Regions from separate parts of the Amycolatopsis sp. NPDC049252 genome, predicted to be linked through region 3. Evidence: riboswitches for the same ligand, from Rfam matches in the RefSeq annotation. Region 3 holds a riboswitch; each other region holds the start of a gene.
What was found. A riboswitch is a leader RNA that binds a small molecule or an ion and turns the genes downstream of it on or off. The one in region 3 is predicted to bind S-adenosylmethionine.
Positions count from the first base shown of each region.

Region 1: linked by a shared signal. The riboswitch ahead of ACGFMK_RS00395 (methionine ABC transporter ATP-binding protein) and the one ahead of ACGFMK_RS22290 (aminotransferase class V-fold PLP-dependent enzyme) in region 3 are both predicted to bind S-adenosylmethionine.
Region 2: linked by a shared signal. The riboswitch ahead of thrC (threonine synthase) and the one ahead of ACGFMK_RS22290 (aminotransferase class V-fold PLP-dependent enzyme) in region 3 are both predicted to bind S-adenosylmethionine.

Region 1 is NZ_JBICSQ010000001.1:76,558-79,821, reverse strand. It holds gene ACGFMK_RS00405 (transglycosylase family protein) at 1-276, shown strand, start outside; gene rsmA (16S rRNA (adenine(1518)-N(6)/adenine(1519)-N(6))-dimethyltransferase RsmA) at 616-1,455, shown strand; SAM riboswitch class I at 1,593-1,683, shown strand; gene ACGFMK_RS00395 (methionine ABC transporter ATP-binding protein) at 1,891-2,904, shown strand; gene ACGFMK_RS00390 (DHA2 family efflux MFS transporter permease subunit) at 2,968-3,264, opposite strand, start outside.
Region 2 is NZ_JBICSQ010000006.1:182,927-186,190, reverse strand. It holds gene rpsT (30S ribosomal protein S20) at 180-440, shown strand; gene holA (DNA polymerase III subunit delta) at 497-1,477, opposite strand; SAM riboswitch class I at 1,613-1,746, shown strand; gene thrC (threonine synthase) at 1,760-3,025, shown strand; gene ACGFMK_RS11890 (ComEC/Rec2 family competence protein) at 3,088-3,264, opposite strand, start outside.
Region 3 is NZ_JBICSQ010000019.1:122,265-125,528, reverse strand. It holds gene ACGFMK_RS22300 (potassium/proton antiporter) at 1-520, shown strand, start outside; gene ACGFMK_RS22295 (M23 family metallopeptidase) at 710-1,366, shown strand; SAM riboswitch class IV at 1,460-1,574, shown strand; gene ACGFMK_RS22290 (aminotransferase class V-fold PLP-dependent enzyme) at 1,613-2,950, shown strand; gene ACGFMK_RS22285 (hypothetical protein) at 2,967-3,264, shown strand, end outside.

The DNA of each region.
Region 1 (3,264 bases), on a different contig from region 3:
ACCAAGAAGGCCGCGACCCCGGACATCGGCGACGGTTCCGCGTGGGACCGCATCGCGCAGTGCGAGTCGGGCGGCAACTGGGCCATCAACACCGGCAACGGCTACTACGGCGGCCTGCAGTTCGACAAGCAGACCTGGAACGCCTACGGCGGTTCCCAGTACGCCGCGCTGCCGAGCCAGGCTTCGCGTGAAGAGCAGATCGCGATCGCCGAGAAGGTCAAGGCCGGACGCGGCGGCAGCTACAGCGCCTGGCCGGTCTGCGGCAAGAAGGCCTGATTTTTCTTTCTTCCCGAAACGGCCCCCGCCTCCCGGCGGGGGCCGGTTCGCGTGCGGGACGAGGCATCACCCGTGATCCCCGGGGCATCACACGTGTCCCAAGGGCATCACGCGTGTCTGCCGAGTCATCACGGCGATGCCCGCCCAATCACGCGAGATACCCGCCTGATCACGCGAGTTCCGCCTCCAAGCACGTGAGTCACGGGTCTGATCACGTAGGTCGACTGCTCAAACACGCGAGTCGACCCTCTGGGTACGTGAGTCGACTGGCCGGGTGCGTGGTCGATGCCTCCGGGCGGGCGTGCGGGGTTGCCGGACCACGCTGGGTAAGCTCACCCGGTGGTTGAACTGCTGGGACCTGCCGAGATCCGCGGGCTGGCGGCCGAGCTCGACGTGCGGCCGACGAAGAAGCTCGGGCAGAACTTCGTGCACGATCCCAACACCGTCCGGCGGATCGTCGAGCTCGCGCACGTCGGGCCGGACGATGTCGTGCTCGAGGTCGGGCCCGGGCTCGGCTCCCTGACCCTCGGGCTGCTCGCCGCCGGGGCGCGGGTCGTGGCCGTCGAGATCGATCCCAAGCTCGCCGAACGCCTTCCGAAGACCGTCGCCGAGCGCGGGCCGGATGTCGCGGGGCGGCTGGACGTCGTCGAGGCCGACGCCATGCGCGTCGCGAGCGGCGACCTGCCCGTCGAGCCCACTTCGCTCGTGGCCAACCTGCCCTACAACGTCGCCGTGCCGGTGGTGCTGCACCTGCTCGCCGAACTGCCCTCCCTCAGGTCCGGGCTCGTGATGGTCCAGACCGAGGTCGCCGACCGGATGGCCGCGGGCCCGGGCAGCCGGATCTACGGCGTCCCGAGCGTCAAGCTCGCCTGGTACGGCCCGGCACGCAAGGTCGCCGCCGTGCCACGCTCGGTGTTCTGGCCGGTGCCGAACGTCGACTCGGCGCTCGTCGCCTTCGAGCGCGGTGACGCGCCGGCGTCCGAGGACCGGGATCGGCTGTTCGGCCTCGTGGACGCCGCGTTCTCACAACGCAGGAAGACCCTCCGCGCCGCGCTCGCCGGCTGGGCGGGGTCGGCCGAGCGGGCCGGCGAACTGCTGGTCGCCGCCGGTATCGACCCGAAGACCCGCGGCGAGCAGCTGGACGTGCACGCCTTCGCCCGGCTCGCCGCCGTTCGCTGACGCGTCCACACGGGTCGCGTCGCGGCCGCGTGAAAATACGCCCTCCGTGGTGCTGATCCCGCGATTCGGACACCTCCAGTCGTGTGATCTGGCCCAGCAGGCTTGCTTTCGCTCCTCGGGATCGGTTTTACTCAATACGTCCATCCCGAGCGACTGAGAGACCTGGCTCGCCGAAGTCGCAGCAACCACCCTCCGCAGGGCAGGTGCTACCGCCAGGACCGATGGAGGCCGTCCCGATGAAGAGGGTTGCTCGCCCGCTGCTGCTGACCAAACGCCGCGTAGTCGACGAGGGTCGCCGCTCCGTGACCGCATGTCGACGCTCCAACTGAGCTTGATCGACCCGTCACACCTCTTCTTCATGCACCGTCCATAGAGGACGGACACTCGCTTGCGGCCGGACGCGTACAGCAACGCGCCCCGTTTTCTGGAGCCTTCGTGATCACCGTCGAAAACCTGTCCAAGTCCTTTGCCCTCAACGGAAATCCGGTCGTCGCGCTGCGCGACGTGAGCGTCGACGTCCAGGCCGGCTCACTGTTCGGCGTGGTCGGCCCGGCCGGGTCCGGCAAGTCCGTCCTCGCCCGGTGCATCGCGCTCCAGGAGCGGCCCGACCGCGGTGTCGTCCGGCTCGACGGCCTCAACACCGGCACCCTCGACGGCCGGCGGCTGCGCGAGATCCGCCGCCAGCTCGGCGTTGTTGGCACCAAGCCGGAGCTGATCGCCGAGCGGACCATCGCCGGCAACATCGCCTCCCCGCTGGAGCAGCTCGGCGTCGACGGCCCGCAGCGCCGCAGCAAGGTCGGCTCGCTGCTCGACCTCGTCGGCCTGACCCCGCGCGCCGCGCAGCGTCCGGGCGAGCTGACCGCCGGGCAGCTCCGTCGCGTCGCCGTGGCGAAGGCGCTGGCCGCGGCCCCCGCGGTGCTGCTCGCCGACGACCCGACCGCCGGCATCGACCCGGAGGAGGCCGGCGCCGTGCTGACCGTCCTCGACCGGGCGCGCGCCGAGCTGGGCGTCACCATCGTGGTCACGACGCCGGACGCGAGCGTCGTCCGCCGCGTCTGCGACGACGTCGCGGTGCTCGAAGACGGCACCGTCGTCGAGCGCGGCACCGTCCTCGACCTGGTTTCTGACCCGACGAGCCGCACCGCGCAGGCGCTGCTGCCGGCCATCGAGACGACCCGCTCGCAGGCGTCGCGCTACGACCGCTCGGTCGACGTCGTGCTGGTCGGCTTCGCGTCGGTCGGTGCGCTGCTGCCCGAGGCCGCGGGCCGCTTCGACGTCGAGTTCGCCACCATCGGCGGCGGCCTGACCCGGATCGGCGACACCCCGGTGGGCCGGTTCCGCCTGGGTGTCCGCGGCGAGCGGGCCGACGCGGCGCTGGCGTGGGTCGCCGAGCGCGGCGGCCACGTGACGCACACCGCGCGTGGCCCCCAGGGCGTCGCCGCAGCCTGACCCGAAGTGCCGTGAATGGCCCATTGAGGGACTTAGAGTCCCTCAATGGGCCATTCACGGCTTTCAGCGGGTGCCGCGCGGGAGCAGCAGGAGGGCGGCGAGGGCGGCCGTGGCGACCAGGGCCGCCGCCCAGGCCGCAGCCGTCGTGTAACCGTGGACGATCGCCGCCGACGTGGTCAGCCCGGCTGCCGCCGCGGTGGCGATCGTGTTCAGCGTCGCCGTCCCCAGGGACGCGCCGACCTGCTGTGACGTCGTGACGAACGCCGACGCGGCCCCCGCGTCCCGCGCGCCGACGTCCCGGGTCGCGACGTTCAGCACCACCGGCATGCACAGCCCGGCGCCGAGGCCCAGCAGCAGCTG
Region 2 (3,264 bases), on a different contig from region 3:
GCCGTCCACCGTACTCCCGGTGATCAGCGCCTCGCCGGACGCGGTCGCGGGCGGTCCGAGCTGGGCTGTTAAGGTTGACGCTCGTTGCCGTGCGGCATTCCGTCATGGAGGAAACCCGCTTTTCGCGGGGCCACACGAGCGCGGCGGCGGATCTCACCGAGTGAAAGCAGGAGCGCCTCATGGCCAACATCAAGTCGCAGATCAAGCGCATCACCACGAACGAGAAGGCGCGTCAGCGCAACCAGGCGATCCGGTCCTCGGTGAAGACCGCGATCCGCAAGGTCCGCGAAGCCGCCGACTCCGGTGACAAGGCCAAGGCCGTCGAGCTGCAGCGCGACGCCGCCCAGAAGCTGGACAAGGCCGTCTCGAAGGGCGTCATCCACGCCAACCAGGCCGCCAACAAGAAGTCGGCGCTCGCGAAGCGCGTCAACTCGCTCTGAGCCGACTGACTGATTTTCTGGAGAAGCCCCGGCCCCGGCCGGGGCTTTCTTCATGGTCAGCGGTCGCCCTTGGCCGCCGCCACCTGCAGGACAGCCCGCTCCAGCGCGTAGCCCGGGTCCGCCGCGACGCCCTTGACCTCGGCGTTCAGCCGGGCGACCACCCGCATCGCGGTGGCGAGGCCGTCCTGGTTCCAGCCGCGGGACTGGCCCTGCGCCTTGCGGACCTTCCACGGCGGCATGCCCAGCTCACCGGCCAGCTGGTTCGGGTTGCCGCGGCCCGCACCGGAGACACGGGCGATCGTGCGGACCGCGTCGGCCAGCGCGTCGGCGACCAGGACGTGCGGGACGCCGAGCTGCATCGCCCAGCGCAACGACTCCAGCGCCGCCGACCGGTCACCGCTCACCGCCTTCTCGGCCACGGCGAACCCCGTCACGTCGGCGCGGCCGCGGTGGTAGCGGTGCACGGCGTCGGCGTCCACGACGCCGCCCGCGTCCGCCACGAGCTGCGTGGCCGCGGAAGACAGTTCCCGCAGGTCGGAGCCCACGGCGTCGATGAGCGCGGCGACCCCGGCCGGGTCGATCTTGCCGCCCGCCCGGCGCACCTCGTGGCGGACGAACTGCTCCCGCTCGGCGGGCTTGGTCATCTTCGGGCACTCGGTCACCTCGGCGCCGGCCTTCTTGAGCGCCGCGGGGAGCGTCTTGCCCGCTTTGCTGCGCCCGCCGCCGGTGTGCACGACGACGAGCACGACGCCGTCCGCCGGGTCCTTCAGGTACGACGCCACGGCGTCGGACAGCTCCTGCGAGATGTCCTGCGCCGACTCGAGGACGATCACCCGGCCCTCGCTGAACAGCGACGGGCTGACCAGTTCGGCCAGCTCGGGCGCTGTGAGATCGGACACCCGCGCCCGCGTCAGCTCGGCCGTCGCGTCCATCGCGCGGGCGGCGGCGAGCGTGTCACGGACGGCCCGCTCGATCAGCAGTTCTTCCTCACCCAGGACCAGGTGCAGCGGGGCCGGGGCGGTGGCTTGCGCGGTCACCCCGGAATCTTCTCACTTGCGCGATCGTGCGCCCGCTCCGGTGATGTCGAGCGGACACCATGGCACGGCTCGAGGGCCATGTCGTACGGTGTCTTCGAGGCAGCGCTCGTTCGGTGCGCGCCGAAAACTGAATACCGCTCATCCAGAGGGGCAGAGGGAACGGCCCGACGAAGCCCCGGCAACCGGCGTACAGCCTGTCATCCCGCGATCGCGGGGTAGCTGACGACCACGGTGCCAATTCCGGCCCGCTTCGGCGGGGCAGATGAGGAAAGGAACCTCGCGATGACCGCAACCCTCGGCACGACCTCCACCACCAAGACCCCGGATCTCGGACCGGCCGTCGAACTGGTGTCGAAGGAAGAGGGCCACCGGCAGCCGCTCGCCCCCGAGTTCGTCTCCGCCGAAGACTTCTCGCCGCTCGAAGTCGCCTACGACTTCGGCCGCGTCCGCCGCGAAGACATCGAGGCCGGCCCCAAGAACATCTGGCGCTACAAGAAGCTCCTCCCGGTTCCGTCCAACATCGAAGAGATCCCGAACACCGAGCCCGGCGCGACGCGGCTGATCCGCGCCGACCGCCTGGCCAAGGAGCTCGGCCTCAAGCGCCTGTGGGTCAAGGACGACACCGGCAACCCGACGCACTCCTTCAAGGACCGCGTGGTCGCCGTCGCGCTGGCCGCGGCCCGCGAGTTCGGCTTCGAGGTGCTCGCCTGTCCCTCGACCGGCAACCTGGCCAACGCCGTCGCCGCCGCGGCGGCGCGCGCGGGCTGGAAGTCGGTCGTGCTGATCCCCAAGTCCCTCGAGCGCGCCAAGATCCTCACCACCGCGGTGTACGACGGCGACCTGATCGCAGTCGACGGCAACTACGACGACGTCAACCGCCTCGCCACCGAGCTGGCCGGCGAGCACCCGAGCTGGGCGTTCGTGAACGTCAACGTCCGCCCGTACTACTCCGAGGGTTCGAAGACGCTCGCCTTCGAGGTCGCCGAGCAGCTCGGCTGGCGGATCCCGCCGCAGATCGTCGTGCCGATCGCCTCCGGTTCGCAGCTCACCAAGGTGGACAAGGGTTTCCGCGAGCTGGGCCAGCTCGGCCTCGTGGACGCCAGCCCGTACAAGGTGTTCGGCGCCCAGGCCACCGGCTGCTCGCCGGTCTCGGCCGCGTTCCGCGCCGGCCACGACGTCGTCCAGCCGGTGAAGCCGGACACCATCGCCCGCTCGCTGGCGATCGGCAACCCGGCCGACGGCCCGTACGTGCTCGACATCGTCAACCGTACCGGTGGCTCGATCGAGGACGTCACCGACGAAGAGGTCGTCGAGGGCATCCGGCTGCTGGCCCGCACCGAGGGCATCTTCACCGAGACGGCCGGCGGGGTCACCGTCGCCACGGCGAAGAAGCTGGTCGAGACGGGCAAGCTGGACCCGGACGCCGAGACGGTGCTCCTCATCACCGGCGACGGCCTCAAGACCCTCGACGCCATCGAGAACCACGTGGGCCCGAAGGCGACCGTGCCGGCGTCAGCCGCGGCCGTGAACGAGGCCCTCGGCTACTGACGTCTCCCCGCCGGGGCGAGCCAGGCTCGCCTCGGCGGGAACGCGGTGCGGGACAACGGAAGTCAGCGGTGAGGCGGGCCGCGTGGCTCACCTCGGCGGGCTATCGCCGGGCCTGACGGGTCCGGCACCACAGCTGTGTCGCCGTCGACGTCGGTCCGGGTCACCAGGGCACCCAGCGCCGTCAGTGTGTCCACTGTGGACTTACTCGGGTGGCCGTAGCTGTTGCCCGCGCCTACGCT
Region 3 (3,264 bases):
GCCCTGGCGGGAACAGGCGTTCCTGTCGTGGGCCGGCCTGCGCGGCGCGGTGCCGATCGTGCTCGCGATGATCCCGCTGTCGGAGGGCCTGCCCGGTGCTCAGCGCCTGGTCGACGCGGTGTTCGTGCTGGTCATCGTGCTGACGCTGCTCCAGGGCGCGACCCTCGGCCCGCTCGCGCGCTGGCTCGGGCTGTCGAAGAAGTCCGAGGCGTACGAGATCGACGTCGACTCCGCGCCGCTGGACGAACTGGGCGCCGAGCTGCTGCAGGTCCGCATCCAGCCGGGCTCGAAGCTGCACGGCGTCTACCTGTCCGAGCTGCGACTGCCGGTGGGGGCGACGGTCAGCCTGGTCGTCCGCGAGGGCGCGGGCTTCACCCCGCAGAAGACCAGCCGACTGCAGGAGCACGACCAGCTCCTGGTGGTCACGACGGCCACGGTCCGCGACGACGTCGAGCGCCGGCTGCGCGCGGTGGACCGCGCCGGGCGCCTGGCCCGCTGGCGCGGCGAGTCGGGCATCTGACCGGGGGCCCTTCGTCCGTGGCGACCGGCGTTGTCCGGTGCTTGTCCGATCTCCGCGCCTACCTGGTGATCTTTTCCCGCAAGGGTGAATGACTCTCACCAAGATCTTCCCGCGTTCCTCCTTTTGGCTTACTCTGCGCTCCATTCGTTAGCTCGAATGGGTGAGCAGAGAGCCAAAGGAGTACGCAGGGTGATCACACTTCACGTGCGCGCAGCCGGTCTAGTCGCGGCGGCCGTCCTGGGGCTCGGGCTCGCCGCCGTCCCGGACGCGGCCGCCGAGGTGGGGCCGTTTCCGGTGCTGGCGCTGCCGTTCAAGGCCGGTCAGCAGGTGTACTCGGCCGGCATCCACTCCGACGACGGCAGCACCGGCGTGAAGAACGCCCTCGACCTGAGCCCGGCCGACAAGACCGTGCGGGCGCCGCTGGCCGGCACGGTCCACCTGCAGCACTGCGCGGGCGGCGACTGGGTGACCATCGACCACGCCGGTGGCTGGCGCACCGGGTACTACCACATGGAGGGCATCAAGGTCACCGACGGTGAGCAGGTCGAGGCCGGCGACGTGCTCGGCTCGACCGGCAACGCCCTGCCGTGCGGCGGCAGCAGCACCGGCGCGCACGTGCACTTCACGCTCTGGACACTGCCGGACGCGGCCGCCGAGAACTGGAACGGCCTCGCCTACAGCCAGGTCTCGACGACGGTCGCGGCGGCGCACGGCGAGCCGATCGACGGGAAGACGTTGGGCGGCTGGCTTTTCACCGCGGGTGCGGACCAGTACACCGGCACCGCGACGCACCTTTCCGACCGCATGGTGACGCAGCTGCCGGGTCACTTCCGCGCGAAGCTCTGACCCTTCTCGGATCTTGCCGGGCTTGTGAGCGGCGTCTCAGAATGTGAGGAGGGGTCTGGCAGCCACGCCGATTCTCGGTTACCTTTTGTGTCAGGTCATGAGTGCCAGCGTCAAGCCCCGGCTTGCTGGCCGGCAACCCTCCTTCCGCGGTGGGGTGCCCCGGGTGAGGACCGGGCCGGTCGCGCCGTGCGACGGGCAAGCGCGGGCCCCTCGCCGGGGGTCCCCCGGATCGCCGAGGAGGCACCGATGACTCTCGCCATCGACCGCACCAGCACCCCCGAAACCCTTGCGCCGCAAGCCGTTCCGACGGTGGCGGGTGCCTCGCTGCGGGTGCCGCTCGTCACCGGCGGCGACATCGGTTACGCCAACCTCGACCACGCGGCGAGCGCGCCGTGTCTCGACGCCGTGCGCTCGGCCGTCGACGAGTTCCTGCCCTGGTACGCCAGCGTCCACCGCGGCGCGGGCTTCGCGTCGCAGGTCTCGACGAAGCTCTACGAGCGCACCCGCGACACCCTGCGCCGGTTCGTCGGCGCGCGGAAGACCGACACGGTCGTGTTCACCCGCAACACCACCGATTCCTTCAACCTGCTCGCCCGCAGCCTCCCGCCGCGCACCTCGGTGGTCGTGTTCGACACCGAGCACCACGCCGCGCTGCTTCCGTGGCCGGGCCCGAACGTCCGGCGCCTGCCGACCCCGCGGACCCGGCTCGCCGCGGTGTCCGCTGTGGACGAAGCGCTCGCGGAATCCCCGCAGGGACCCCGGCTGGTCGTCGTCACCGGCGCGTCCAACGTGACCGGCGAGCTGCTCCCGGTGGCGGAAATCGCGGCGGTGGCCCGGAAGCACGGCGCCCGGATCGCCCTCGACGCCGCCCAGCTCGCACCGCACCGCCGGGTTTCCCTGCGGGACCTGGACGTCGACTACGTCGCGCTGTCCGGCCACAAGCTGTACGCGCCCTTCGGGGCGGGTGCGCTGATCGGCCGCGCCGACTGGCTGCGCGCCGCCCGCCCGTACCTCGCCGGCGGCGGCGCGACCAAGCTCGTCACGGAGGACGCCGTCGTCTGGAACACCGGCCCCGAGCGCCACGAAGCCGGTTCCCCCAACACGGTCGGCGTGTACGCGCTCGGCGTCGCCTGCGAAACCCTGAGCCGGAACTGGGACGCCGTCGAAGCGCACGAGCAGGCGCTGCTCACCCGGCTGCGCAAAGGGCTCGAGAGCGTCCCGGGCTGCGCCGAGCTGCGGCTGTTCGACGCGCCGGTCGACCGCGTCGGCACGGTCAGCTTCGTCGTCGACGGCTTCGACCCGGGCTGGCTCGCGGCGGTTCTCTCGGCGGAGTACGGCATCGGCGTCCGCGACGGCGCCTTCTGCGCCCACATCGCGGCCCGGCGCCTGATCGCCGTCACCGGCGGCGAAGGCCGGCAGGCGGTCCGCGTCAGCCTCGGCCTGGGCAGCACCGAGGAGCACGTCGACCGCGTGCTGCTGGCCCTGCGCCAGATCGTCGCCCGCGGCGCCCGCTGGGAGTACACCAAGGCGGACGGCCGCTGGGCCCCCGTCGGCGACCCGCGGGAGCTGCCGCCGTTCTGCTGAGCGTTAACCTGGGCCGATGGGGAGGCACTGGGTTCCGTTGGCGTTGCTGGGTTTCGCAGAGCTGGTCCTGGTCACGGTCGAGCTGTTCGAGCGCTCGGCCGTGGCCGCGGAACTTTCGGAGCACCTGCCGGCAGCGGGGCGGTACTACGAGGGCCTGTTCGGCTTCCGGATCGAAGGGTCCGGGCGCACCCAGTTCCTCAGCGCCGCCGACATGGCCCGGGCGTACAGCGGGGGCACCGGTCCGGCGTGGCAGATCCTGCTCATGGCCGCGTTCCTCGCGGTCGTGGGCTGGTACGCCGTCACCCGGCGGCTGA